Regions from separate parts of the Bacillus sp. PK3-067 genome, predicted to be linked through region 2. Evidence: predicted binding sites of a transcription regulator. Region 2 holds the regulator's gene; each other region holds the start of a gene.
The links. The regulator Rex, encoded in region 2, represses fermentation and respiration genes when NADH is low (regulators of the CRP and FNR family bind a similar motif). The targets are predictions, from matches to a motif close to TTGTGAAATATTTCACAA.
Positions count from the first base shown of each region.

Region 1: the regulator Rex is predicted to act here: its motif matches at 1,117-1,134, upstream of M1D73_RS27945 (TIGR04053 family radical SAM/SPASM domain-containing protein).
Region 3: the regulator Rex is predicted to act here: its motif matches at 4,755-4,772, upstream of adhE (bifunctional acetaldehyde-CoA/alcohol dehydrogenase).
Region 4: the regulator Rex is predicted to act here: its motif matches at 6,228-6,245, upstream of M1D73_RS24925 (L-lactate dehydrogenase).

Region 1 covers NZ_CP096491.1:14,797-22,481, forward strand. The annotation lists gene adhE (bifunctional acetaldehyde-CoA/alcohol dehydrogenase) at 1-631, shown strand, start outside; gene M1D73_RS27940 (aspartyl-phosphate phosphatase Spo0E family protein) at 812-973, shown strand; gene M1D73_RS27945 (TIGR04053 family radical SAM/SPASM domain-containing protein) at 1,192-2,310, shown strand; gene nrdG (anaerobic ribonucleoside-triphosphate reductase activating protein) at 2,431-2,880, opposite strand; gene M1D73_RS27955 (anaerobic ribonucleoside triphosphate reductase) at 2,877-4,742, opposite strand; gene M1D73_RS27960 (YwiC-like family protein) at 5,285-6,010, shown strand; gene M1D73_RS27965 (class I SAM-dependent methyltransferase) at 6,123-6,830, shown strand; gene M1D73_RS27970 (FprA family A-type flavoprotein) at 6,976-7,685, shown strand, end outside.
Region 2 covers NZ_CP096490.1:252,393-260,077, forward strand. The annotation lists gene tsaD (tRNA (adenosine(37)-N6)-threonylcarbamoyltransferase complex transferase subunit TsaD) at 1-564, shown strand, start outside; gene M1D73_RS01495 (ABC-F family ATP-binding cassette domain-containing protein) at 1,044-2,969, opposite strand; gene M1D73_RS01500 (redox-sensing transcriptional repressor Rex) at 3,157-3,786, shown strand; gene M1D73_RS01505 (YdiK family protein) at 3,816-4,007, opposite strand; gene M1D73_RS01510 (CPBP family intramembrane glutamic endopeptidase) at 4,004-4,753, opposite strand; gene groES (co-chaperone GroES) at 5,143-5,427, shown strand; gene groL (chaperonin GroEL) at 5,466-7,100, shown strand; purine riboswitch at 7,241-7,342, shown strand; gene guaA (glutamine-hydrolyzing GMP synthase) at 7,507-7,685, shown strand, end outside.
Region 3 covers NZ_CP096490.1:4,358,790-4,366,474, forward strand. The annotation lists gene M1D73_RS22450 (FecCD family ABC transporter permease) at 1-491, opposite strand, end outside; gene M1D73_RS22455 (ABC transporter substrate-binding protein) at 497-1,444, opposite strand; gene M1D73_RS22460 (YrhC family protein) at 1,602-1,829, opposite strand; gene adhE (bifunctional acetaldehyde-CoA/alcohol dehydrogenase) at 1,956-4,559, opposite strand; gene M1D73_RS22470 (bifunctional cystathionine gamma-lyase/homocysteine desulfhydrase) at 4,824-5,957, opposite strand; gene M1D73_RS22475 (O-acetylserine dependent cystathionine beta-synthase) at 5,961-6,884, opposite strand; gene mtnN (5'-methylthioadenosine/S-adenosylhomocysteine nucleosidase) at 6,967-7,662, opposite strand; gene M1D73_RS22485 (class I SAM-dependent DNA methyltransferase) at 7,677-7,685, opposite strand, start outside.
Region 4 covers NZ_CP096490.1:4,829,636-4,837,320, forward strand. The annotation lists gene M1D73_RS24915 (CalY family protein) at 82-687, shown strand; gene M1D73_RS24920 (S8 family serine peptidase) at 721-4,944, shown strand; gene M1D73_RS24925 (L-lactate dehydrogenase) at 5,167-6,111, opposite strand; tRNA gene M1D73_RS24930 (tRNA-Glu) at 6,860-6,931, opposite strand; tRNA gene M1D73_RS24935 (tRNA-Ser) at 6,937-7,027, opposite strand; tRNA gene M1D73_RS24940 (tRNA-Asn) at 7,035-7,109, opposite strand; tRNA gene M1D73_RS24945 (tRNA-Ile) at 7,117-7,193, opposite strand; tRNA gene M1D73_RS24950 (tRNA-Gly) at 7,204-7,274, opposite strand; tRNA gene M1D73_RS24955 (tRNA-Lys) at 7,288-7,363, opposite strand; tRNA gene M1D73_RS24960 (tRNA-Thr) at 7,374-7,449, opposite strand; tRNA gene M1D73_RS24965 (tRNA-Phe) at 7,464-7,539, opposite strand; tRNA gene M1D73_RS24970 (tRNA-Asp) at 7,552-7,627, opposite strand; tRNA gene M1D73_RS24975 (tRNA-Met) at 7,631-7,685, opposite strand, start outside.

The DNA of each region.
Region 1 (7,685 bases), on a different replicon from region 2:
GGATGTGTTAACACATGCAATTGAAGCATACGTGTCTATTATGGCAAATGACTATACAGATGGATTGGCTTTAAAAGCCATTGATCTAGTATTTAAATATTTACCGAGAGCATATAAAAATGGAAATGATGAAGAAGCACGTGAGAAAATGCATAATGCTTCTGCAATTGCAGGTATGGCTTTTGCAAATGCTTTTCTTGGTATTAATCATAGTTTGGCGCATAAGCTTGGACCAGAATTTCACATTCCACATGGACGCGCTAACGCAATCTTAATGCCGCATGTAATTCGCTATAATGCTATTAAGCCGAGAAAACATGCATTGTTCCCAAAATATGAGCATTTTGTGGCAGATGAACGTTATGCATATATTGCAAGAACATTGGGGCTGCCAGCAAGTACAGTGGAAGAAGGGGTAGAATCTCTTGTGCAAGCAATTATCAGCCTTGGAAAAGAATTGAATATTAATATGAGTATTGCAGGACAAGGAGTAAAACAAGAAGCATTTGAAAAAGTTGTGGATGTCTTATCAGAAAGAGCATTTGAAGATCAATGTACACCAGCAAATCCGAAACTTCCATTGATTTCAGAATTAAAAGAAGTATATAAACTAGCATATAAAGGTGTGTAATAAGTTAAGTAGATATAACTTTTTTAGTTCATAGATTTTGTATTTGATATTTGTAAATATATTGTATATGGGTGTTAAGGGGAAATAAATATTATAAAGAGCTGTGTTCTAAATAGAGCATCTAACAAAAATGCTGCCTAGATGACCTGTATGTAGGTAAGACGGGATTGTACAAAAACTATGTCTAATTATAAGAAGTTAAATCAAGTAATTGAAAAAAAAGAAGAATTAATATCGCTTGTTAAGCAGTATGGATTCACTCATGAAAAGGTAATTTGTTATAGTAGAGAATTGGATTTATTAATATATTATTTGATGAAATCTAATAGAAATAATAAGTAAATCAAATTTATATAAAAAAGAAATAAAATATAAATATTTAAGATATTTTTAAAATAAAAAGCACTCACCTATAAATAGGAGAGTGCTTTTTTATCTTAATTTCATCTATTTTGGTTATGGATTTTTAAATGCTAAAAACTTATGCGTGATAAATCTCACAACATAAATGCACATATAATTTTACAATATAGTATGTAAGTTGATGGGAGGCTTTCTTTTTGATAAATCGTGATTATAATAAAAACCCATTTATTGTAATATGGGAGTTAACAAGAGCATGTGAATTAAAATGTCTACATTGTCGTGCTGAAGCTCAGCATTATCGTGATCCTTTTGAGTTAACATTAGAAGAAGGAAAAAAACTAATTGATGATATATATGAAATGGATAATCCGATGCTGGTTTTTACTGGTGGGGATCCATTAATGCGTTCGGATATATATGATATTGCTGAATATGCGGTGAAGAAAGGTATTCGGGTTTCCATGACACCCAGTGCTACTCCAAAGGTTACTAAAGAAGCGATAAAAAAAGCAAAAGATGTTGGGATTGCTAGATGGGCATTTAGTATAGATGGACCAACAGCTGAAGTACACGATCATTTTAGGGGAACAGAGGGGTCATTTAAATTAACAATGGATGCAATTCATCATTTAAATGAATTAAAAATCCCTATTCAAATTAATACAGTTGTTTCTAATTATAATTTGAGTGTACTTAAAGATATGGCAAATTTAGTAGAAGAATTAGGTTGTGTGTTGTGGAGTGTATTTTTCTTAGTCCCAACAGGACGTGGTAAAGAGAAAGATATGATTTCACCAATTCAACATGAAAGAGTGTTCCGCTGGCTATACCAGCTAAGCAGAACTGTTTCTTTTGATATAAAAACCACAGCTGCTCAGCACTATAGACGCGTTGTTCTTCAAGAAAAAATGAAGGGAATTAAAAAGATAGATCAAATTATTCAATATAGAGATGTATTGATGGAAGGGATGACGGACGGAATTAATGAATTTGGACGCGCTCCAAAAGGAGTAAATGATGGAAATGGAGTTGTATTTATTTCTCATATTGGAGATGTATACCCAAGTGGGCTATTACCGATTAAAACCGGGAATATTAAATCAACACCGATAGCTGAAATTTATCGAAACTCTCCTGTTTTTCAAAGCCTTCGTAATCCAGACAATTATAAAGGCAAATGCGGTGTTTGTGAGTTTCGATATGTTTGTGGGGGATCTCGTTCTAGGGCATTTGCGATGACGGGGGATTACATGGAAAGCGAACCTTTTTGTGTATATGTTCCAAAAGCATTGCAAAAAAAGTGTAAGAATTGAGCATGGCCCTTTTTATAAATTTTTTTATTGTGTATTTCCAGTATTTATGAGCAAATACTTTCTGCTCATAAATATTGGATTAGTGATAACGAATAATCGAAAAAAGCAAGGGAATTATATTTATTTTAGGCGTATAATACGTTGATTTGAGCTTCCGCGAAATGGAAGAGTCAAATCTCTTTTTTCGATTTCAAATCTTCCATCAACTAAAACATCCCCATAATGTAACAGCTCAATCATATCTTTGTTTTGTGAATTCTGTATCTCTTCTAGTGTATAACCAGTGTAAATCCAAAGATTTTTGTTTAAGCTTTTTACAGCTTTTGCAACTTCTTTGACCTCGATAGTTTGAAAAAATGGGTCACCCCCTGAAAATGTTACATCAGTTAGAGGATTTTTGGAAATTTCTTTTATAATTTCTTTCACACTCATCTCGGTCCCATTATAAAGATTCCATGATTTGGGGTTATGGCAACCTAAACAATGATGCGGACAACCGGCAAAAAACACAACTGTCCGTAACCCTTCACCATCTACTACACTATCATGAATAATATTCATTACCTTCATTTATGTTTCACACGATCTGCTTCTTCACTACGCTTTGCATTGTTCCATTTTGACATGTCCCCTACAAGATATCCAGTAATACGGCGAATTCTTTCAATATGATGATCTTCTATATTTCCACAGCTAGGGCACTCATTTTCAATCACTCCATTATAGTCACAACATTTACAACGATCCACTGGGTGATTAATTGAACCATATCCTACTTCATACTGTGCCATTGCTTGAACAATCTGTTTTAAAGCCATTTGATTATGCGCTGCCGCCCCATCTAGTTCAATATACGTAATATGACCACCGTTGCAAAGAGCATGAAACGGTCCTTCTAAACGTATTTTATTAATTGCTTGAATAGGATAATAAACTGGAATATGAAATGAATTTGTATAGTAATCATGATCGGTTACACCTGTAATAGTTCCAAAATCAGCACGATCCTTTTTGATGAACTTCCCTGATAGTCCCTCGGCAGGAGTTGCAATTAAGGTAAAATTCAAGCAATGCTCTTTTGTTGCTTGGTCCATCTTATTTCTCATAAAGGTAACAATTTCTTTTCCAAGTTGCCATGAATCTTTATCTTCCCCATGGTGTTTTCCTGTTAAGGCAACCAAGCATTCCGCAAGTCCAATAAAACCAAGGCTCAATGTTCCTTGCTTTAAAATCTCAGTAACTGAGTCTTCTGGTTGTAGTTTTTCTCCATTGCGCCAAATCCCTTGTGAATATAGGAATTGAAAATCTCTTGCTTTTTTTGTACATTGATATGAATATCTTTCTAGCAATTGACGAATGCCAAGTTTGATATAATGATTTAACGATTTGAAAAATCCTTCTTTTGAATCATTTATTAAAGCCAATTTTACTAGATTAATAGAGGTAAATGATAGATTTCCTCTGCCAATTGCTGTCTCCTCACCATGAATATTAGACATCACACGAGTACGACACCCCATATAACATACTTCACTTTCTGGGTGCCCATTATAATACGCTGCATTAAATGGCGCATCTAAAAATGAAAAGTTAGGGAACAATCGCTTCGCTGTTGTTTCTAATGCAAGTTCAAATAAATCATAATTTGGATCTTTTTCTTCAAAATTTACACCTTTTTTTAACTTAAAAATTTGAATGGGGAAAATAGGCGTTTCGCTTTTTCCTAATCCCGCTTGTGTTGCCTGTAGTAATTGTTTAATTAATAGTCTTCCTTCCTTTGATGTGTCCGTTCCGTAATTAATTGAAATAAACGGAACTTGTCCACCACCACGGCTATGCATACTATTGGAATTATGAATAAATGCTTCACATGCTTGATATGTATCGTTTTCTGTTTCTCTCCATGCAAACACTTCGATTTGTTCCTTTGTTAGCGGATAGTCTATTAACTTTTTCTTGTTTTTTTCAAATGTTTTCCTCACATAGGGTGCTAAATCTATATCAAACATGGCAAGAGATTGCCCACCATGCTGCATATTTTGATTAGCTTGAAGAATAATAGACGAGAGTGCTAATGCACTTTTAATATCTTGTGGTTGTCTCATATGGCCATGTCCAGTGTGGAACCCTTTTTTCAGCAATTGTGCTAAAGGGATTTGTGAACACGTGGTTGTTCCTGTTGCATAAAAATCTAAATCGTGTGGGTATAAAATATTTTGATTAATAGCTTCTTTTACTTGTTTAGAAAGCAAATGTTCCCTTACATAAAGTTTTGCACTCTCTGATGCAAATGTTCCCATCATTCCCATTGGAGATCGACCATCAACATTTGCATTTTCTTGCATTAAGTCTTGATCGTTACTGTTTATAATTTTATCAAAAGTTGTCCATAAAGTATTTTTTTGCTGTTTTACATTGTCTGAGTTGTTCATCAAATTCACTCCCTCTCAATATATAGTGTCTGATATCGATAAATGATACTATATACAGTGCGTTTCTGCAATGGTACTAATAAATGAAGTATGTAATCTTTTCTGTTTAGAAGAGACTAAATCTAGAAGTTTATCGTATTACCTTGCTCATAAAAAATGAAAAGATATAGAATGATTCAATTATTTATAGATAAAAATTCTTTTGTTTTAGGTTCAAAGAGTGAGGATATCAATAGAGAGTAAAAACACACTGAACAATGTTTTATTTTATAAAATAAAAGGAATAAAAATAGAATGCAGTGATTTCACGCACAGTATTTTTTAAAAACATAGTTTATCTTATAAGAGAAGAGTGAGTATGAGAAATTCATTATATTTTACTATTTGGGATGCGTATTCCCTAAATTGGTGGAGTATGATTACCAGTGGGGGGATTCTCTCACTGGTAAAGTTTTTTATCTATAAATTTAATGATATATATGCTACTTATTATCATTCTTACGTAACATTTTGATAAAAAATTAAATGTGAGGTGTGGAAGAATGAAGTTAATTATTCCAAAGCAGCATGGAGCCTGGGGAATGCTGCTTATTCCATTTGTTTTAGGTATTTTAACTGGTAAATGGACATGGTATCATATACCTCTTTTTTTAGCGTGGTTTTTTGTGTATTTAGCTACATATCCCTTATTAATGTATGTAAAACAGCCGCGAAAGAAGTATTATTTATATTATTTTTTTCTTTACTTTGGTGAGGCTTGTATATGTGCAGCTATTGCTCTTAGTTATGAATGGCGTATAGTTTACTTTTCTATTATTATGCTCCCGTTTTTTTGTATAAACATTTATTTTTCTAGCAAAAAAAATGAACGAGCCTTATTAAATGATGTATGTGCAATTCTTTTGTTTTGTATAGGGGGCATTATAAGTTATTACTTCACAATGAAAACAGTCGATAAAAATATATTGATAATAGCGACTATAACATTTTTATATTTTATAGGAAGTACGTTTTATGTAAAAACAATGATACGTGAAAAAAAGAATCCAACGTATCGCATTCTGTCATGGTGGTACCATTTATTACTTGTGATTGTTACGCTTATTTTATCACCAACGATTACCATTATTTTTATCCCAAGTTTGATACGGTCTATAGTACTGTATGGAAGGAATATTTCAATCTTAAATGTGGGGATTTTAGAGAGTATAAATGCTATTTACGTTTTTATTACAACAATAATAGTATTTAAATATTTTGTCTCGTAAAGACTAATAATGATTCATATTGTTTATATTATATTCATATATTAATTAGTTCGGATTAATTGTTGTATTAATGTTTTCTCCAATCCTGGATGTAGAAAGGAATGTATAAATAATGACTTTTTACCAAAAATTAATGCCGTATTATGATGAAATTTTTCCAGAAAATGAAAAACAATTGAATTTTATTGCTTCATATTTACAAGAGGGGGACTCCGTAATTGATGTAGGTGCGGCAACAGGGAATGTGGCTAATGCATTAGTTGAAAAAGGAATGATTGTAACTGCGATGGAACCAGAGAAGAAAATGGCTGATAAAATTTCTGAGAAGGCTATAACCCATAAGGGAAGACTTTTTGTAAATACACTTAGAATGCAGCAAATAGACGATGTGCCTGGGATATTTGATGGTATTTATTGTATTGGAAATACGTTGGTTCATTTGGACAATGTACAGGAAATTACTGATTTCATTCAACGTTCTTTTAAAAAACTTAAGAAAAATGGAAAGTTCATAGTTCAAATTGTAAACTATGAAAAAGTATTAAATCAAAAAAATTTCATATTTCCAGTAATTAAGAAAGAACATTTCTCATTCAAACGAGATTATGTAATAGAGAGAAACAAGGTGCTATTTACTGTAACATTAAATACAAGTGGTGAAGAATTCTCAAATAGTATAGAGTTATATCCAATTACAAAAAAACAATTACTTCCCATATTAATAGATTGTGGATTTGAGTCAGTAGAAACTTACGCTAATTTTGATAAAAAAATATATTCACTTGATGGTCCTGCATTAGTAATTGTAGCAACAAAATAAATTAAAAAAACACCTGAGTAGAAAACTGTTACTCAGGTGTTTTTTTATTAATTTTTTAAAATGTGATTCTAGTCCTCTTTTAATTATAAAAAAGTTTATATAATTCAGTGGTAAATCGAATCTGATTGAGGAGGAATTGAGTTATATGGGCAAAGAAATTAAGTTAACTAAAGATATATATTGGGTAGGAAAAGTTGATAATAGAGAAGTTCCATTTCATCGTTTAATCTTAGCAAAAGGAACAACTTATAACGCGTACTTGCTAAAAACGGAAAAACCAACAGTGATTGATACAGTTGATATAGAGTTTGGAAGAGAATTTGTAGAATCATTAAGTAAATTAATTGATCCACAAGAAATTCAGTATATTGTAGTGAATCATACAGAACCCGACCATTCAGGGGGATTGGCAGCATTAGCATCAAGAGCTACTAATGCAACGATTGTATGTACAGAAATTGCAGTACCAGAAATACAAGAGATGTATAAGCTGCATAATCGAAAGTTTTTAATAGTAAAAGACGGTGATACATTAGATATTGGTGGAAAAACATTGAAATTTAAAGAAACGCCATATCTTCATACTGAAGAAACAATGATTACCTACTGTGTAGAGGATAAAATTTTATTTCCTTGTGATATTTTTAGTACTCATATAGCAAATGACGAGATTTTCAGTGATAAAGCGAATGTAGATATTACGGAAGATTTTATTGGCTATTATAATGCCATTATCCATCCACATAGAAGATATGTAAGAACATTAATAGAAGCTCTAAAAGATTTGGATGTACAAATGATTGCACCATCTCATGGCTACATTTTACGTCAGGATATACAGAAGTATATTAAATT
Region 2 (7,685 bases):
GGTTCATTCGAAGTAATTGGTGAAACACGAGACGATGCAGCTGGAGAAGCATATGATAAAGTAGCTCGTACGTTATCTATGCCATATCCAGGTGGTCCTCATATTGATCGCCTTGCACATGAAGGAGAACCGACAATTGATTTGCCTCGTGCATGGCTAGAACCGGATTCGTATGATTTTAGCTTTAGTGGATTGAAATCAGCAGTTATCAACACTGTGCATAACGCAAAACAGCGCGGTATAGAAATTGCACCAGAAGATTTAGCGGCAAGTTTCCAAGAAAGTGTAATAGATGTACTTGTAACGAAAGCAGCTCGTGCAGCAGAAGCTTATAATGTAAAGCAGTTACTTCTTGCTGGTGGAGTAGCTGCTAATAAAGGACTTCGTGCGCGATTAGAAGAGGAATTTGCACAAAAAGAAAACATTGAATTAATTATTCCGCCGCTATCTTTATGCACAGATAATGCAGCGATGATTGCAGCGGCAGGGACAATTGCTTATGAACAAGGTAAGCGTGCAACATTAGCCTTAAATGCAAATCCAGGATTAGATATTGAAGCATAGTTATACACATAATTAACCACAGGTTGTGGATAAAACCCATATTATCTGTTGATAATGTGGGTTTTATTGTGTATATAAAATGTTGATAACTTTTTTACTGACTGTGGATAATGTGGAAAAGTTATTTTGATGTTTATTTTATAAAGGTGGATATGTGTATAAACTTGTGGATAAATAGGTTGATGTCAGACCTTTGAATTTGTTCTTTTTCGGGAAATAAAAAGCAAGAAGATATCCCCGAAAAACATTTTGAAACATCTCCCCATTATAGAAGATGCTAATCTTGTCAATCTTTGTCGTTAAAACGATATTTCGTGTCGAATTGTTAATATATATAGGGTTACAATAGATATATTTAAAAAATCGTTAGTATATTCTAAGTTACGATAGATATATTCAAAAAATTGTTTAAGTACTAAAAAAGATGTCACATAGTCAAAAATCCTGACTTATGAGACATCTTCCTTATTTAAATATGCTTATACATGCAGCTCTTCCCATTCTGCCATACAAGTTTCAAGTTGTTCTTGTAGCGTTTGCTTTTTAGTTGTAATTTCACTAGCTTTTTCATAATCTGCATATATTTCTGGTAAGCAAAGTTGATCTTCTAACGTAGCAATTTCTTCTTCTAATTCCACTATACTTTGTTCTAGCTCTTCAATTTTTCTAGTGCGTTGACGCTCTAGTTTTTTACGCTCTTTTTCTTCTAAATAATTTAATTTCTCTTGTGCAACCACCTTTTGAACAGGAACGTCACTTTCTTGCTGTTCAAGTTCTGCACGTTCAATCATTTCATTTTTCTTTTCAACGTAGTAATCGTAATCCCCTAAATATTCCTGTGCACCTTCTGTTGATAACTCAACCACAGTCGTTGTTACACGGTTAATAAAGTAGCGGTCATGTGAGACGAATAGAAGAGTCCCTGGGTAATCAATTAAAGCATTCTCCAAAATCTCTTTACTATTTAAATCAAGGTGGTTCGTAGGCTCATCTAGAATTAACAAATTTGACTTTTGCATCATAAGTTTTGCAAGAGCTAATCGAGCTTTTTGTCCACCACTAAGGGAAGATACTGGTTTCAGTACATCATCTCCTGTGAATAAAAAATTCCCAAGTATAGTACGGATTTCTTTTTCCGGTTGCAGTGGATATTCATCCCATAGTTCATTTAAAACCCGTTTAGAAGATGTTAAGTTTGCTTGTTCTTGATCATAATAACCAACAGATACATTTGATCCGAAAGAAACATCACCATTTAATAGTGGTAACTTATTCACAATGGATTTTAACAATGTGGATTTCCCAATTCCGTTTGGACCAACTAAAGCAACACTATCTCCGCGAGTTAAGCGCATAGTTACATGTTCAATTATAGGGTTTCCATCATAGCCGATGGTTGCATCATTTACTTGTAAAACATCATTTCCACTTTGTTTTTCAATATCGAAGTGGAATGATGCTGACTTAGAATCCCCTAATGGTCTCGTTAATAATTCCATTCTGTCTAGTTGTTTACGGCGACTTTGAGCACGTTTCGTTGTAGAAGCGCGAGCTATATTCTTTTGAACGAAGTCCTCAAGTTTTGCGATTTCATCTTGTTGTTTTTCGTAACGTTTCATTTCTTGCTCATATAATGCTGATTTTAAGTCTAAATATTTACTGTAGTTACCAACAAATCGTCTGCTTTCTTTATTCGAAATTTCATATACTTGTGTAACGAGTTTGTCTAAGAAATAACGGTCATGTGAGACGATTAATATTGCGCCAGGATAACCTTGCAAATATTGCTCAAGCCATGTTAATGTTTCGATGTCTAAATGGTTTGTAGGCTCGTCCAAAATAAGTAAGTCTGGTTTTGTTAATAATAATTTCCCGAGAGCTAATCTTGTTTTTTGCCCGCCGCTTAAAGTAGAGATCGTCGTCTGGTGCGTTTCAACTGGGAAGCCAAGGCCGCTTAAAATGGAGCGAATATCCGCTTCATATTGATATCCACCTTGATCTTTATAATTGAGTTGTAGTTGGTCATAATCAGCTAACAATCTTTCATATGTAGCTTCGTTTGAAAAGTTTTCTTCTTTTCCCATTTCTTGCTCAAGCCTTCGAAGTTTTGTCTCCATTTGCTGTAAGTGGGTAAAGACGGTTAGCATTTCATCCCAAATTGTTAAAGACGTTTCTAGTCCAGTATTTTGAGCTAAATATCCGATTGAGACATCTTTCGGTTTTATAATTTCGCCACCATCATGAGATAATTCACCAGCGATAATTTTTAATAATGTAGATTTTCCTGCTCCATTCCTTCCAACTAATGCGATACGATCTTTTGTTTGTACTTCCAATTTTATGTTTGCAAGAATCGTTTCTGCACCGTATAATTTCGAAAGCGCGTTTACTTGTAATAAAATCAATGTTTTCACCTCAAATAATTTCTTAACTTTGCCATGTTTATATTTCTCAATCATACTAAAAATAGTGTATAGTTTAAAATAAAGAGAGAATACTTCTTCTCTTTATTATACAAGGAATTTAATGAGTGCTAAACTTCTGTATTTGATTAAAGTATATGAATAAAGATAGGAAGAGAGGAGAGGTCATATGGATCAGCAAAAGATTCCACAAGCCACTGCTAAAAGATTGCCTCTATACTATCGATTTATCCAAAACTTATCTCTTTCTGGTAAGCAGCGTGTTTCATCGGCCGAATTGAGTGAGGCAGTAAAAGTAGATTCCGCAACAATACGAAGAGATTTTTCGTATTTTGGAGCGTTAGGGAAAAAGGGATATGGATATAACGTAAATTATTTATTATCATTTTTCCGCGAAACACTTGATCAAGATGATATAACACGTGTAGCACTTATTGGAGTAGGTAATTTAGGGACCGCTTTCTTACATTATAATTTCACGAAAAACAATAATACAAAAATTGAAATGGCATTTGATGTTAGTGAAGAGAAAGTTGGAACAGAAATCGGGGGCATTCCTGTATATCATTTAGATGAATTAGAAGAGAGATTATCAAATGATATACAAGTGGCAATATTAACAGTACCGGCTACAGTAGCACAAGCTGTAGCAGATAGATTAGCTGAAACAAGCGTGCACGGTATTTTGAATTTCACACCAGCGCGATTAAACGTATCAGAGAATATTAGAATTCATCATATTGACTTAGCTGTAGAGTTACAAACATTAGTTTACTTTTTGAAAAACTATCCACAATAAAACGCAGAGGAAGCGACCTCTGCGTTTTATTATTGTTTCTTCTTTGTGAATTTAACTAATATAAGGCGAAGTGCCAAATTAAAATCAATTGTTGCCATAACTGCAAATAGTATTGTCCACATATTCCAGATTGTATCTGTCACGTTCGTAATGGCGAAGCGTGTAAAGATACATCCAAGAAGGAAGTATAGTGCAGCCATGAACAATGGTGAGTTTCTCATACAAAAAATCCTCCGATAAAGCCTTGCATTTTTTCAGCTTCTTTAATCATTTCTTGAATTTGTTCATTGCTCATAAAAATTTGCCCAATAGCGACTAATGTATTCATCGCAACATGAGCTGCAATCGGAACGATAATACGTTTCGTCTTCACATATAAGAAGGCGAATACGAGCCCCATAGCAGTGTATACCAATAAGTGAGTAAAATCAAAATGAATTGTTGCGAATACAAGCGAACTAATGATAGCTGCGATAAAGAAGTTAAACTTCTTATAAAGCGTGCCGAATAGAATTTTTCTAAATACGATTTCTTCTAAGATAGGTCCAATTATAGATACAACAATAAGGAACCAAGGTATCGTTCTTGCGATGTCCATCAGTCTGTCTGTATTCTCAGATCCACGTGGAACCCCAAATACATACATTTCAATCATACCTGCAATGGATTGTGAGATGATTGCTAAGAAGAACCCGATAAAAATCCATCCAATAGTAGCTGGAACAGAAGAGCGCATTGGATCTAAATGCCTGTCACGAATATCTGTTCTAAGTAACCAAAGCACGATACATAATGCAATAAAGAAGCTAATGATTGCCCAGTGTCCCGTTATGATTTGTCCTTTTTCTTCAATGGTAAATCCTCTATTATCATAGAGTCCTGTTTTTAGGAGAAGTGGTAATCCAACAACGCCAGATAACTGCATTAAAATGTATGTAATGATAATCCACCAGTATTGTTTCTTCAAATGGTTTAACCATCCTTTCTAACTATAGTGTATGAGATAAGTTAGGATAACATGTAAATATGCTACCTACGATATAAACCTCTTGAATTATGTTTTTTTCGTAAATCCTTATTTGAAATTATAATAGAAGACAGGAGAAAGTTGTATGTGTAGCGAAAACAACTTAGGGTGTCCTTTCATATTGTAACATACGAGCAGTGGAAACAACGATTCATATAGTAAAGGCAGTATTGTATATAGAAAGTTTATATAGTGATTTGCGAAAAAATTATGATTTTTTTACTTGCAAAAGAAATTGAGATTATTTATTATTATAAGTGTGTTAGCACTCGGATGACTTGAGTGCTAATAAAAGAAATTTACATAACAAAATGAGGAGGTTATTGTTCATGCTAAAGCCATTAGGTGATCGCGTTGTAATTGAGCTTGTTCAAGCAGAAGAAAAAACAGCAAGTGGTATCGTATTACCAGATACTGCAAAAGAAAAACCACAAGAGGGTAAAGTTGTTGCAGTAGGTACTGGTCGAGTGCTTGAGAATGGTGAGCGTGTTGCTTTAGAGGTAGCAGCAGGTGATCTTATCATCTTCTCAAAATATGCAGGTACTGAAGTGAAATATGAAGGTACAGACTACTTGATTTTACGTGAAAGTGACATTTTAGCAGTTATCGGTTAATTATATAAATCTTAAAAAATCCAAGGGGGTCAATTATTATGGCAAAAGATATTAAATTTAGTGAAGAAGCACGTCGTTCGATGCTTCGCGGTGTCGACACTCTTGCAAACGCAGTAAAAGTTACGCTTGGACCAAAAGGTCGTAACGTTGTACTTGAGAAAAAATTTGGTTCACCACTTATTACAAATGATGGTGTAACAATCGCAAAAGAAATCGAATTAGAAGATGCATTCGAAAACATGGGTGCGAAATTAGTAGCAGAAGTTGCTAGCAAAACAAATGACGTAGCTGGTGACGGAACAACAACTGCAACTGTATTAGCGCAAGCTATGATTCGTGAAGGTCTTAAAAACGTAACAGCTGGTGCGAACCCAATGGGTCTTCGTAAAGGTATCGAAAAAGCTGTTACTGCTGCAATTGAAGAATTAAAAACGATTTCTAAACCAATCGAAGGCAAATCTTCTATCGCACAAGTAGCTGCTATTTCTGCAGCTGACGAAGAAGTAGGTCAATTAATCGCTGAAGCAATGGAGCGCGTTGGTAACGACGGCGTTATTACTTTAGAAGAGTCTAAAGGATTCACAACAGAATTAGACGTAGTAGAAGGTATGCAATTTGATCGTGGCTATGCATCTCCTTACATGATTACTGATTCTGACAAAATGGAAGCAGTTCTTGATAACCCATATATCTTAATTACTGACAAAAAGATTTCTAACATTCAAGAAATCTTACCAGTATTAGAGCAAGTGGTACAACAAGGTAAACCACTTCTTATCATTGCTGAAGATGTAGAAGGCGAAGCATTAGCTACATTAGTAGTGAACAAACTTCGTGGTACATTCAATGTAGTAGCTGTTAAAGCTCCTGGATTTGGTGACCGTCGTAAAGCAATGCTAGAAGATATCGCAATCTTAACTGGTGGCGAAGTGATCACTGAAGAATTAGGCCGTGACTTAAAATCTGCTACAGTTGAATCTTTAGGACGCGCTGGTAAAGTTGTTGTTACAAAAGAAAACACAACTGTAGTTGAAGGTGTAGGAAGCACAGAACAAATCGAAGCTCGCATCGGTCAAATCCGTGCGCAATTAGAAGAAACAACTTCTGAATTCGATCGCGAAAAATTACAAGAGCGTCTTGCTAAACTAGCAGGTGGCGTAGCAGTAATTAAAGTAGGTGCAGCAACTGAAACTGAGTTAAAAGAGCGCAAACTTCGCATTGAAGATGCACTTAACTCAACTCGTGCAGCAGTAGAAGAAGGTATCGTTGCAGGTGGTGGTACTTCACTTATGAACGTATACACAAAAGTAGCTTCTATCGTAGCTGAAGGCGACGAAGCAACAGGTATCAACATCGTACTTCGTGCACTAGAAGAGCCAGTTCGTCAAATCGCAATCAACGCTGGTCTCGAAGGATCTGTAGTTGTAGAGCGTCTAAAAGGCGAAAAAGTAGGCGTTGGTTTCAACGCAGCTACTGGCGAATGGGTTAACATGCTTGAGTCTGGTATCGTAGATCCAGCTAAAGTAACTCGTTCTGCACTTCAAAACGCAGCATCTGTTGCAGCTATGTTCTTAACAACTGAAGCTGTAGTAGCTGACAAGCCAGAACCAAATGCACCAGCAATGCCTGACATGGGCGGCATGGGCATGGGCGGTATGGGCGGAATGATGTAATTCCGTTTGTCCTAAAAAACATCCATTTCTATATAGAAATGGATGTTTTTTTATGTTTTTTAGAAAAGGAAATGAATTTCTGTAGAATTTTGTCGCTTTCTCTCTTGACCATATTGATACTTCATTGTTAGAATCTAGGAAGATAATATAAAACGATCCTTCATATATCCTCAATGATATGGTTTGAGAGTCTCTACCGGGTTACCGTAAACAACCTGACTATGAAGGCAGTGTGTCTTATATTTATAAAGAGCGGAGACTATCTTTCTTTATAAAGCCAGACCCCTGCCTTTTCTTTGTTATGAGACTAGAGGCGGAGGACTGGCTTTTTTTATTATATTGGTAATGCTTTTCGCCAAATTGGTGAAAATATTTATATACGAGAACTAACGTTGGGGTGATTATTTTGAAGAAACAACACGATACAATTATCGTTTTAGATTTTGGAAGTCAATACAATCAGTTAATAGCACGTCGAATTCGTGAGTTCGGTGTATACAGTGAACTTCATCCACATACAATTACTGCAGAAGAAATTAAAGCAATGAATCCAAAAGGGATTATTTTCTCTGGTGGACCAAATAG
Region 3 (7,685 bases), 1.3 Mb from region 2:
TTGATCGACACCCCTACTAAGACGATTCTTGAAGGTGGTGCCCCTTTTTGCCATGATAAAGCATAAATAACCATCGCTGTTATGAAAGCTCCTAAAAACGCCCCTAGTGGTAAAAAAGCTAGATGCTGTGGGAATAAAATCATGATGACAATTGCTACAAAGCCTGCTCCAGATGAAACTCCGATAATACCAGGATCTGCAAGAGGGTTTCTCATAACCCCTTGTAGCAGTGTACCAGATGCAGCTAAACATGTTCCTACTATAAACCCAATAAGCACTCTCGGTATGCGAAGATCCCATACAATTCGATGAACTGTCGAACCTTCCTCTTGTATACCTGTTAAAATATCTCGTATAGAAAAGGATAAACTTCCTGCGAAAAGACCGTACAAGAGACCTAGGATTGTTAATATAACTAAAGTAACTGCTATTATCCATCTTTTTTTCGCAAAAGGATGTTCCTTTTCTCTTACTACTTCACTACTTTCCATACGTATCATTTCCTTACATCTTGTATACTTTTATACATAAAGTCCATTGCTTCTGTAACTTTTGTACCAGGATTAGATCCAAATAAATTAGGTGGCAAAATAACTACGCGGTTTTGTTTTACTGCCTCTAAATTTTTCCACGCTTCATTTTTCATCATTTCGCCTTCGAATGCTTTTTTCACACTTTTTGGATCTCCGTGTGTAATTAAATAAATCACATCTGGATTCGCCTCAATAATACGTTCTACACTTAGCTGTGCATATTGCGGATATTCTTTCGTTTCTGGAAAATCAGAAGCAATATTTTTTCCGCCTGTTTTTTCTAAAATATCACCTGATAAAGATGTTGGTAATGCCGCTAAATAAGTACCTGGTGCGCCATACACTAGCAATGCTTTCACATCGCTCTTTTTCTCATATTTCTTCATTTGATCATTCATTTTTTGATTAATTTCTTTTGCTTTATCTTCTTTCTTCATTACCGTTCCATATAATTCAATATTCTTTTGAATATCTTGTACAGAATTCGCAGAAGAAATGATAACTTGCGTTCCTTGTCCTTCAACCGTTGGCACATTCTTTTGGAATCCATTGTTAGCAACAAGTACATCGGGCTTTAAACTAGCAATTTGCTCAAAATTCGGTTGATGTGCATTCCCAATTACTTGTGCTTTCTTTAACTCCTCTGGAAGAGTTAATTTCGTATCCGGGCGACCTACTATTTTTCCACCTAAAGCATGAATAATATCCATGTCCCCCATACTTAATGTTGCAAAACTTTCTGGCACTTTATCGAATGTTACCTTTCTTCCTGATAGGTCGGTAATTTCGATTTTCTCTTTTCCTTTTTCTGTTTTGGTTGCAGACGCTTTTTCGTCCCCTTTGGCACTGCAACCTATTAACAAGAAAAAAATAGATAAAATCGCTGTAAATAGCGTAATAGATTTTTTCATTCCTTCACCTCTAATTGATAATGATAATCATTAACTACTATTCTACTTTAATTGATAAGGATTATCATTGTCAACACGAAACGCATACATTTTTCTACAAAAAACAAAAAGCGTGACAAAAAGATTTTTTCTTTTCGCCGCGCTCTAGTTAACAATATTATTCACATTCATTTTCCTCTAGCTGGTCACGCATCACTTTCACACGCTGAAAGAAAAAGAACGATAAACTTAAAAATATAACGATGCTCCCCATCATAACAAAAAATTGGATTGTCTCTTTTGCTCCATTCGGAATCAGCAAGCCAACCATTAACAATGTACTTACAGCGAGAAGAATTTGTCCGAACCGAGTATAGTCTTCTATTTTTCCTTTTAATTCTTTCATTATATTCTCACTCCTCCATTTCACTGTATCATATTCTATGAAACTGAAAGACCAGTAAATACAGGCATTCTGGGAGATGTTTTCCAATAAAAAAAGAGCCGCTTTACTGCGGCTCTTTTTTAATCATTATTCACCTTTATATGCTTCCATATAAATTTCTTTCAGTTCTGAAATAAGCGGCAACTTTGGATTAGCAGTTGTACATTGATCTTCAAAAGCTCTTTCTGCTAATACTCCAACAACCTCTTCAAATTGCTCTTTATCTACTCCTTGTCCTGCAATACTCATATTAATATTTAAGCTTTTTCCAAGCTCAATAATTGCTTTGACGAGTGATTCCACCCCTTCTGCTGCCGAGCTTGCTGGAAGCCCGAGCATTCTCGCTATATGTGCATATCTTTCATCTGCCACAAAGTGCTCATATTTTGGGAACAATGCGTGTTTTCTTGGCTTAATAGCATTATAGCGGACTACATGCGGCATTAGAATGGCATTTGCGCGTCCGTGCGGAATATGGAATTCTGGTCCAATTTTATGTGCTAAGCTGTGATTAATACCGAGGAAAGCATTTGCAAATGCCATACCTGCAATTGCAGAAGCGTTATGCATTTTTTCTCTTGCTTCTTCATCATTTCCATCTTTATATGCTCTCGGTAAATATTTGAATACGAGATCAATAGCTTTTAATGCTAATCCATCTGTATAGTCATTTGCCATAACAGACACATACGCCTCAATTGCATGTGTTAAAACATCCATACCAGTATCTGCTGTTACATGTGGTGGAACTGTCATTACAAATTGCGGATCAACAATTGCTACATCTGGTGTTAATTCATAATCTGCAAGCGGATACTTTATATTATTTTTCTTATCTGTAATAACCGCAAATGGTGTCACTTCTGATCCCGTTCCTGATGTCGTTGGAATCGCAACAAACTGCGCCTTATTTCCTAATTCCGGATATTTACATGTACGTTTTCTTATATCTAAAAACTTCTGTTTAATGCCATAGAATGTCGTTTCTGGATGCTCATAGAATAACCACATTCCTTTTGCTGCATCCATAGCTGAACCACCACCAAGTGCGATAATTACATCTGGCTTAAAGCTTCTCATCATTTCCGCACCTTTAAAAACAGTTTCATCTGATGGATCTGGTTCGACCTCAAAGAAAACTTCAACTTTCACATCATTTGCATGCTTGTTTAAATAGTGCGCGACTGTATCGACATAGCCATGTTCAACCATTCCAGGGTCCGTTACAATAAATGCACGTGAAATGTTAGGCATATTTGCTAAATAAGCTGTAGCATGTTTTTCAAAATAAATTTTTGGTGGCAATTTGAACCACTGCATATTCTTTTTTCTATTTGCCAGCCTTTTTATATTTAATAAATGAGTGGCTGTTACATTTTGGGAAACTGAATTCTTTCCGTATGAACCACAACCAAGTGTAAGTGATGGAATAAATCCATTATATATATCCCCTATTCCACCTTGTGATGAAGGTGCATTTACAATGAGACGGCAAGCTTTCATACGTAACCCAAATTGCTTTTGCACATCTTTATTTGTAGAATGGATAACTGCTGAATGTCCTAAACCACCTAGGTTCAACATTTCTTCGCAATATGTAAATCCTTCTTCTAATGAATTCGCCTTCACACAAGCTAATACTGGACTCAGTTTCTCACGAGATAACGGATATGCTGCTCCGATACCTTGAATTTCAGCTACAAGCATTTTTGTATGTTCAGGAACAGTAATCCCAACTAAATCGGCAATATACTGTGCTGATTTCCCTACAATATCACTATTTACTGCACATGTATTTTCATTTATAACAAGCTTTTCTAATTTTTTTCTTTCTTCTTCTGTTACAAAGTAACAATTGTTTTCAATCATTTCTGTTTTAACATCATCATAGATTTCTTTATCGACAATGATTGCTTGTTCCGATGCACAAATCATACCGTTATCAAATGTTTTCGATAAAATTAAATCATTAACAGCTCGTTTTACATGTGCTGATTTTTCTATATAACACGGTACATTACCAGGCCCAACACCTAACGCTGGTTTTCCAGTAGAGTAAGCTGATTTCACCATACCAGCGCCTCCAGTTGCTAGAACGAGTGCTACACCATCATGGTTCATTAATTGTTTCGTCGCTTCAACAGACGGTCTTTCAATCCATTGAATACAGTGTTTTGGTGCACCAGCTTTCATCGCTGCATCATATACTGTTTTCGCCGCTGCCACAGAACATTTTTGTGCGGAAGGATGAAATGCGAAAATAATTGGATTTCTTGTTTTTATCGCAATTAACGCTTTAAACATTGTTGTCGACGTTGGATTCGTTACTGGCGTTACCCCAGCTACTACACCGACAGGTTCCGCGATTTCTATTATTTCTTCATGAGAATCTTCGTGAATAATTCCTACCGTTTTATCTTGCTTTATACTATGCCAAATATATTCAGTGGCAAAAACATTTTTAATGCATTTGTCTTCATATACACCACGGCCAGTTTCTTCAACTGCCAATTTTGCTAGCGGCATATGTTGATCAACACCTGCTAATGCCATTTCATGAACAATGTTGTCAATTTCCTCTTGTGTAAAACTTTCTAATGCTTGTAAAGCTTGTTGACCATTATTTACTAGCGTATCAATTATCTTTTTTACTTCCTGCATTTCATTTACAACTTTCTCTTTGACTACCATGTAAATTTCCTCCTATTCTACTATCACGGTCCTTATATGTCCCTATAGGTCAAAATAAGTCCCAATTAACATAAAAAAATAGAGATGCTTTCCTACATGAATTTCATTGTTTGTGAAATGTTTCACAAGTTTGTTCGTGAGTAACATTTCCTGAATTCAATATACATGAAATCATTTCGTTTGTGTATGTCTATTTTGTGAAATATTTCACAAAATGATGTAATAAAAAAACGCACTGCTCTATATTAGCAGTGCGTTTTTTTATTATGCTAGCGCTTGTGCTAAATCTTCAATTAAATCTTCACCATCTTCAATACCGACAGAAATACGAATTAATGTATCTGTAATTCCTAATTCTTTGCGGCGATCAGCTGGGATTGATGCATGTGTCATTTGAGATGGAATAGAAATTAAACTTTCTACTGCTCCTAAACTTTCAGCAAGTGTAAAGTACTGCAATTTCTCAAGTACTTTATTTAATGTCTCTTCACTATCTACATCAAATGAGATAATAGCACCAAATCCATTTGCTTGTTCTGTTGCTAATTCGTGGTTTTGATGTGATTCAAGACCTGGGTAATATACTTTATTTACTTTTGGATGATTATTTAAGAACTCAGCAATAGCGCGTGAATTCGTTTCATGTTCTTCCATACGAATTCCTAATGTTTTTAAACCACGAAGTAGTAAGAAGCTATCTTGCGGCCCAAGAATACCTCCTGTTGAGTTTTGTACAAAGTGAAGATCTTCTGCTAGTTGTGGGCTATTTACAACTACTAGACCTGCAACTACGTCACTATGACCTCCTAAATATTTCGTTGCACTATGAAGCACAATATCTGCTCCTAAAGAAATCGGCGACTGCCAATATGGCGTCATGAATGTGTTATCAATAATTGTTAATAAGTCTTTCTCTTTAGCAAGAGTAGATATTTTCTTAATATCAGTAATTTTTAGTAGTGGGTTCGTTGGTGTTTCCACATAAATTGCTTTCGTATTTGGACGAATCGCTTCTTTAACTTCCTCTAAGTTTGTTGTATCTACAAATGTATGCTCAATACCGAAACGGTTTAATACTTTTGTAATAACGCGGTATGTTCCGCCATAAACATCATCTGTTAAAATAACGTGGTCACCTTTTGAGAACAACATAATTGTCGCTGTAATAGCAGCCATTCCTGAACCAAATGCAAATCCAGCATGCCCATTTTCTAATACAGCAATCATTTCTTCTAAAGCTGCACGTGTTGGGTTACCTGTACGTGAATATTCATATCCTTGATGCTTACCAACTGCTTCTTGTTTGTACGTACTTGTTTGATAAATCGGTACGTTTACAGATCCAGTTGAAGGTTCTCCTATGCGAATACCATGAATTAACTTTGTCTTTGCTCTCATTTTTTATTCCCATCCTTTGTATATGTCTTTACTTAAATAGCGCTCACTGCTATCAGGAAAAATGGTTACAATATTTGTACCTGGTGCTGCCTTCTCTGCCTCAAGTAAGCTCGCATGAAATGCTGCTCCTGAAGAGCTCCCAACGAGAAGTCCTTCTTTTTGCGCTAATTCTTTCACTCGTAAAAATGCATTTCGATCAGAAATCGTATGAATTTCATCAAAATAAGATGTCTTCAAAAATGGCGGGATAAATTCCAGTCCAATTCCTTCGGTCTCATGTGAACCAGCCTTACCACCATTTAAAATAGATCCTTCTGGCTCTACGATAACTGTTTTAATATCTATATTTTTTTCTTTCAAATAAGATGCAGTCCCCATAAATGTACCGCCAGTTCCTGCTCCAGCAACAAATATGTTAATCTCTCCATTCAATGCGTCCCACAGTTCAGGTCCTAATGTTTTAAAATATGCACGAGGATTTGCCTCATTTGCGAACTGACTTGGAGAGTATGAATTCGGTATTTCATTTACTAACTCTTTTGCTTTGGCAATTGCACCGGTCATTCCTTGCTCAGTCGGTGTATGCACGACAGTTGCACCTAGTGCTTTCATTAATTCTTGTTTTTCAATACTAAATTTCTCTGGTACACAAACAATAACACGTAAATCATGTTCTAATGCTGCAAGTGCCAGTCCAATACCAGTATTCCCAGCAGTCGGTTCAATAATTGTTCCACCCTGGGTAACAAGCCCTTTTTCTAGCGCATCTTCGATTAATTCTCTTCCTAAACGATCCTTAACGCTTCCGCCTGGATTATAAAATTCAAGCTTTGCAAATAAACGGACCCCTATTGGAAGTGAAAAACGAGTAATTTCTACAATTGGTGTATGACCAATTAACTCATGAACTCCACGATATACATTCATCGTGTTCTCCCCCTTGTTTGCCAATAAAGAAAAGGCAACTGTATGTATTTTCTTTATATGAGACAGTTGCCTTTTTGTTACATTACTTTAACTCTTCTAACACTTTTACGATAAAGTTTGTAGAATGAAGAGCTGCTTGATCTAAAAACTGATCAAATGAAACATTTGATTCTTTACCAGCAATATCAGAAAGTGCGCGAATGATAACAAACGGAATTTCATATTGGTGGCATACTTGTGCAACAGCTGCTGCTTCCATTTCTACCGCATAAAGATTTTCAAATTTATCACGGATGGCTGCAACGCGGTTCGGATCACTCATAAATGAATCACCTGTTGCAATCATACCTTTTACAACTTGAATATTTTCTTCAGCCTGCATACATTTCTCAGCTAATGCAACTAACGCCTCATCAGCTTTAAATCCAGGCGGCATTCCTGGTACTTGACCATATTCATAGTTAAATGCTGTTACATCTACGTCATGGTGACGAACTTCAGTGGAAATAACTACATCACCAACGTTTAGAGAATGATGGAATCCACCAGCTGAACCAGTATTAATTACTTTTTCAGGCTTATATTTTTCTAATAAAATTGTCGTTGACATCGCTGCGTTTACTTTACCAATACCAGACTTTAACAAGATTACTTCATGCCCTGCTAATAGCCCTTTCGTAAATTCACAACCAGCAACCGTTTCTGTTTCTGCTTGTTCTAATTTGTCACGTAAAATACGTACTTCTTCTTCCATTGCTCCAATTACAGCAATTCTCAATCTAATCCCTCTTTCTATTGCTT
Region 4 (7,685 bases), 850 kb from region 2:
AATTCATAGCGGACTACTATGTTTACTTATTTATCCTTGTTGCGAACGGTTGCTATACAAATTTAACTAGGAGGCTTTCTTATGTCATTAAAACAAAAAGTAGGAATGGGAGTTATCACCGCTTCACTTGGCTTATCCCTTACATTCGGCGGTGTATTCGCCTATTTCAGTGATTCAGAAACATCAAGTAACTCATTTCAAGCTGGAACACTAGATCTTTCTATTAATCCAAGTGTAATCGTTAATGTGAAAGATTTAAAACCAGGTGATTTTATTGAAAGGAACTTCAAGCTTGAAAATAAAGGTACATTGGATATCGCAAAAGTAGCACTTGAAACATCATATGAAGTTACAGATGCAAAGCAAAATAATGACGGTGAAGATTTAGGTGATCACATTATCGTCAAGTTTCTAGTAAATGATGGACAGCCATCTAATCCAAACGATGATCATGAGATTGTGTGGGAAACAAAACTATCACAATTAAAAACTATGAAACCTGAAGATGTCGCTACGTCTCTAGAACGTCATAACTTAATAGATGGTATTAAATCTGGTGAAACAGATTACTTACACGTCCTCTTCTCATTTGAAGATAACGACCGAGATCAAAATAAATTTCAAGGTGATTCCCTGCAGCTAAACTGGACATTCCATACTGAGCAAACAGCTGGCGTGGAGAAATAATTTTTAAAAATATAAATTACCGGAGGCCTATAAATGAAAAAGAAAAATCGTTTTGTTACCGGAATTGTAACAGCTGGCGTTTTGTTTTCAACTGCTATTCCGTTCAATGTACTTGCTGAAAGTCCTATTAACCAAATTGAATCTTCAAATGCTCATTCTATATTATCTAAGCTTTCTAAAGAACAACGCCTGGCATTACAAACGGTAGATGCCAACCCTGGTTTTACAATTTCACCAGATATTAATACGAGTAGTTCTGAGCCTGTAAATATCATCGTAGAATTTCAAACTGCTCCAGTAAAGATTAATGAATTAAAACAAAAAGAAAAAGGATTACAGTCTGCTCCTGAAAATATAAAAGCACGTATTGATCAAGAACATGAAGAATTCGAAAAAGGACTAAAACGTCTTTATCAATTCAGCCCATCAGTAAAATCAGGAAACTTCCAGTCTGTACAAATTAAACGTTCTTATAAGCATGCGATAAATGGTGTTGCGATGACATTACCAGCAAATACAGTAGAAGAATTGTTACGAATTGGCGTTGTAAAACGTATTTGGAAAGATTACGAAGTGAAATTAAATTTACCAAAACAAGCTGAGCAAAAAGCGCCTCAAAAACTAACAGATAGCATCCCGCAAATTGGAGTAGATAAGTTACATAGTGAGGGCATTACCGGAAAAGGAATTAAAGTTGGTGTATTAGATACAGGTATTGATTACAATCATCCTGACTTAAAAGACGTATATAAAGGCTATCGCGCGAAACCTGGTGAGGACTCTAGCAAAGTAGACCCAAACTCAGTAAAGGGTTGGGACTTTATTAATAACGATGCAGATCCAATGGAAACTACTTATTCAGAATGGCAACAATCTGGTGCTCCTGAATTTGATAGCCGTGGTTCTTCCTTCTACACAGCCCACGGCACTCACGTAGCAGGTATCGTTTCTGCACAAAAGAAGAACCAATCTGATTCAGCGGTAAAAGGTGTTGCACCTGGCATTGAACTGTATAACTATCGTGTACTCGGCCCATACGGAAGTGGAGATAGTTCAGGTATTATCGCTGCAATTGATAAATCCATTTCTGACGGTATGAACGTTATTAACTTATCGTTAGGTGATGATAGCAACAATCCACTCGATCCAACATCTATCGCTGTTAATAATGCAATGCTTTCAGGCGTTGTTACAGTCGTTGCTGCTGGTAACTCTGGACCAAATCCATCAACACTCGGATCACCAGGTGCTTCACCATTTGCAATTACGGTTGGAGCAAGTGATAGCTCTATTTCCTTACCGAAACTATCAGGTCATGCTGGACAATTACAATTTCCTAACCTAATTCTATTCGGCAAAAACTTCACTGATAAAATAGAAGATTTCAAGGGACAAACTTTACCTATTGAATATGTAGGAATTGGTACGCCTGACGAGTTTAGTAAAAAAGATGTAAAAGGAAAAATCGCTCTCGTTGCACGCGGTACACTGTCATTTGATGAAAAAATTGCTAATGCAAAACAAGCAGGTGCAAAAGCCGTTATTATTTATAACAATGTGGATGGAGAAATTCCTTTCTACGTTGGCGAAAGTACAAAATACATTCCAGCATTCCGCCTAACGAAAGAAGAAGGTGAAAAACTAAAAGCTCAAATCGAACAAGGTAGCACCTCCTTAACTCTCGATGAAATTAATTACATTCAAACAGAAGGCGATCATCTTGCAGACTTTAGCTCACGCGGTCCTGTTACAGCAAATGATGATATTAAGCCTGATATTACAGCGCCTGGTGTCGCTATCCTTTCAACAGTTCCTGAATATATTAACGACCCGCAAGAGGGTGAAAACTACGCTGTTTCCTATGAGCGTATGCAAGGAACATCTATGGCTTCTCCTCATATCGCTGGCGTTGCTGCTCTAATTTTACAAGAACACCCAGACTACTCTCCGTTCGATGTAAAAGCGTCTCTTATGAACACAGCTAATGATTTAAAAGAAAAATATTCCGTATATGAAGTTGGAGCTGGGCGAGTAGATGCTTACAACGCCGTTCGTACAGAAACAAGCTTTAAAGTATTAGATACGACACAAACTGTTGTAAATGATGAAGTAATTGAAGTACCCGAAGAAACTGGATCTATTGCATTCGGTAAGTTTTATCAAAAAGACGGTGAAGCTCTTGAACAAAAACGAAATATAAAAGTAACTAATCATAATAAACAAGAGAAAAAAGAATTTAAAACAGAAATTTCTTATACACCAGCATCGTCTACTATTAACGATGCTGTCGCAAACGGTGTAAAAATCTCTGCTCCAGAAACAATTACTCTTGATGCTGGCAAAACAGGTGAAATTGAAGCAAAAATTAATGTTCCAGCCGGTGTGAAACAAGGCCGATATGAAGGGTACATTCATATTACGAACACAAAAAATAAAGAAGAAACATATCAAATCCCATTCTCTATTCGTGTATCAGAGCCTGGTATTGAAAATGCAATACTATCAAGAAAAGCAATTTCAACTGATACATCTAAATTCAATCCATACGGTGAATCGTATGTTCACGGAGCATTCCAATTAAACAGCGAACTTGAAACGTTAGATCTTATCGTAAAAGATTCCAAAACAAATAAAGCTCTTGGCTTCATTGGAACATTAAACACGAGTGGCCTAAAAACTGATGTGTATTACTACTTAGATTCATTCTTTAATGGAAAAGTGTATCCTTTTACAAATGATCCTGCAAAACCAATCGGTAATGAGAAAATCAACTTACCAGAAGGAGACTACACAATTGAGTTTGTCGGTTATGATAAGGCTGGGAAAGCACGTGTAAAAGGTGATTATGTTGTAATTGATAATACACCACCAGAAGTGAAATTAACTGGATTAAAACCTGGTATTTACGAGTTAAATGAAGAAAATTATACAGTAGAAGATGGCAAAAAAGCACTATGGATTAAAGGAAATGTATACGATTCAAACGTTGATTACTTAAAAGGAAAAGGATTAAACATTACGCAAGAAGCGAATGGCGTTATGTACTATGACTATTCTCCATACTTGCATAAGTTTTTACCGATTAATGCAAATGGCGACTTTAAAGTTGGCATTACACCTGACTCCTTCAGAACGGAAGGTCCAATGAACACAGGCGTATATATTTTCGATTATGCAACTGCAGGTCCTGACTATCCAAACGGTGTAAATAACTACTGGTTTATCCCGCAAGGTGCTCAATATGCAAAAACTAGTTACGATAAAAAAGAATTATATAAAAATGACGAGTTCACAGTAACACTAAACGCGAAACACGTAAAACAATTTGTTGCTGGGCAATTTAATGTAAACTTCCTAGAGAAGAACTTCAAATTTGCAAATGCGAAATTTAATCCTGCTTTTGAAAAGCTACTTTCCCAAAAAGGGGTAACCGCAAAAGTAAATGAACCGAAACTAGAGGCAGGCTCTGTTACAGTTGGCGGAGCTATCGATGACAAAAATTTTGCTGGATTAGATGGTGATTTCCCGTTCATTGATGTAACGTTCAAAGTAGAAAATGATGAGTTTTATGAAGCAAACGCTCAATTAGAATCACCAATTTTTGTTTACTGGAAACAAGGTGAATCAGAACCAAATAGAATGCGTGTACTTCAAGATCAAACATTCTCAGTTATGTCCTTAAACTCATTAGTAGAAGGAAATATTAAACCTGGTGCATTCTTAAATGAACGCGGATATTTAGATGAAAAGTTCGATTATACAAAGCTTGGCGTAAAAGTATATGCGACTGATTCTTACCGTCATAAGTTTGAAGGCTCACTAGATAAATACGGATACTTCAAACTAAATGGACTTCCAGTTAATAAACGCGACTATAACTTATATGTAGAGGTGCCAGGACATTTAACAAGCCGCCTAACAACGAAACTTGGTACTGAAAAAGACGGTAAGTTGCTTGGCCAATATTATTATGCAAGACCTGACGAAAACCTTGCCGGCGATGTAAATGGTGATAAGGTAATCGATATTAAAGATGCTGAAATTATTGCTAGCAACTATGGTAAAAAAGGACTAACTGTAAAAGACGGAGATCTTAATAAAGATGGTATTGTCGACGAAAAAGATATTCGCTTCGTTGAAAAGAACTTCTTGAAAAAAGGGCCAGATGCATCTAAATCACAAACACCTGTAGAAAAATCAAAAAGCGGTACACTGGCAGATATTTTAAAGAAATTAGGATTAACGCCTAAAAAATAATAAAGTGAAACTTTAATCAATTGAGGTTTTACTGCCCGGCAAATAGCGGAATAATAAAGAGCACTCTACGTAAAATAGAGTGCTCTTTTTCTATAAACGACCCTTATCCAGCAAAAGGGGTATATTGGGGATATACAAGGGAAACCGGAAAAGGAATTTATATTAAATTATATAAGTTCAGAGGTAAGAAGCAGTTTCCCACCCTGAACTATTTAGCAATTATTATAGTACTGGTGCCATTGTTTCTTTTAATACTTTTACAGAATGAGCGAACTTCGCTTTTTCATCTTCATTTAGCTCAAGTTCTACAATTTCACGTACACCTTCGCGGTTAATTACAGCTGGAACACCTACGTAAGCATCTTTCTCGCCGTATTGACCTTCAAGGTATGCAGATACAGTTAATACGCTGTTCTCGTTGTTTAAGATTGCTTTAGTTACACGAAGTAGTGACATACCGATTCCGTAGTAAGTTGCACCTTTACGCTCGATGATATGGTAAGCTGCATCACGTACGTTTTCGAAGATTTTGTCTAAGTCTTCTTGTTTGTACTGTTCGTTGTTAGCTAAGATTGTTTCTAATTTTTGTACACCGATAGTAGCGTGGCTCCATACTGGAAGTTCAGTGTCACCGTGTTCACCAACGATGTAAGCATGAACGTTACGTGGATCTACATCTAAGTAGTCACCTAACATGTAACGGAAACGAGCAGAGTCTAAAGTAGTACCAGAACCGATTACGCGCTCTTTCGGTAAACCAGATTCTTTCCAAGTTACGTAAGTTAAAATATCAACTGGGTTAGTTGCGATTAAGAAGATTCCATCGAATCCGCTATCCATAATGCCTCGAACGATTTGTTTAAAGATCTTTGTATTTTTCTCAACTAAGTCTAAACGAGTTTCACCTGGCTTTTGTGGTAACCCAGCAGTGATAACAACTAAATCTGCATCTTTACAATCTGCATAGCTACCGCTCCAAACTTTTGTTGGTGATGGAGAGAATGGTACCGCATGGCTTAAGTCCATTGCTTCCCCTTCTGCTTTTGCTTCATTAACATCTACTAATACGAATTCTTCAGCTACACCTTGGTTGATCATTGAGTAAGCGTAACTACAACCTACAGCTCCTGTTCCTACTAATACTACACGATTGATACCTTTTTTCATGGTAATTTCCCCTCTCTATTGTTCACATATATTTTTTTATGATTGTTTAAGTAATTAATTAAAATACTAATTTAATGTTGTTTAACTTCTTTACATTCATATTGTAGCACGTATTATTGTGAATTAATTCACAAATTATGACCTATTTGTGAACTTTTTCACATAGAGTGTAAAGTTATTGGAATAGGTGTGGAATCCATTTCAATGGAGGCGTTCTCTTTAGATTGTGAAAGGGATTTTCTTGTGGTTTTTGTCGGTAAGTGAAATTATACCAGCGATTTTTAGAATATATCGACCGTAACTCCAAATATATCAGCGATTATTAAAATTTATCGATCGTAACTCAAATTATATCAGCGATTTTTGCAATATATCGACTTACCGACAAAACTCGACAATACTGACAACATAAAAAAACTGTCTTCAGTAGATCACAGCTATTGAGAGAAAGCAACTTCTTCTATATATTATTTATTTTCCACAGTAGCTCCCAGATGCATTTTTCATCGGTTTCTCCAAGTGTAGGAGGCTACAGCCATACAGCTGGGGTAAAAGTTCAAGTTGAAGTTAATTCCTTCATATTCATACAGGTCCAAATAATTAACATGATTGTATTTACGGCTCTCTATGTACCCAACTGCAACAGCTAATACTTCATATTTCTTCTATTGCATAAAAAAGCAGACTATCCAAAGTCCATTTTTATACAACAAAAAAGAGATAGCAGATTATGCTATCTCTTTTAGTATGACCCGTACGGGATTCGAACCCGTGTTACCGCCGTGAAAGGGCGGTGTCTTAACCACTTGACCAACGGGCCAGTTCTGGCAGAGAAGAAGGGATTCGAACCCTCGCACCGCGTTCGCGATCTACTCCCTTAGCAGGGGAGCCCCTTGAGCCACTTGGGTACTTCTCTATAAATATGGCTCCGCAGGTAGGACTCGAACCTACGACCGATCGGTTAACAGCCGATAGCTCTACCACTGAGCTACTGCGGAACAATTATGGTGGGCCTAAATGGACTCGAACCATCGACCTCACGCTTATCAGGCGTGCGCTCTAACCAGCTGAGCTATAGGCCCATAATTGAAAAGCGGGTGAAGAGAATCGAACTCTCGACCAGAGCTTGGAAGGCTCTTGTTTTACCACTAAACTACACCCGCATTAAATTGTAAATGGTGAGCCATGAAGGACTCGAACCTTCGACCCTCTGATTAAAAGTCAGATGCTCTACCAACTGAGCTAATGGCTCATTTTGAAAGTGGTGCCGACTAGAGGACTTGAACCCCCAACCTACTGATTACAAGTCAGTTGCTCTACCAATTGAGCTAAGTCGGCTTGCGACTTCAAAATGGTGGCTCGGGACGGAATCGAACCGCCGACACGAGGATTTTCAGTCCTCTGCTCTACCGACTGAGCTACCGAGCCTTTATGTAAAAATGGCGGTCCCGACCGGGGTCGAACCGGCGATCTCCTGCGTGACAGGCAGGCATGTTAACCACTACACCACGGGACCATTTGGTTGCGGGGACAGGATTTGAACCTGCGACCTTCGGGTTATGAGCCCGACGAGC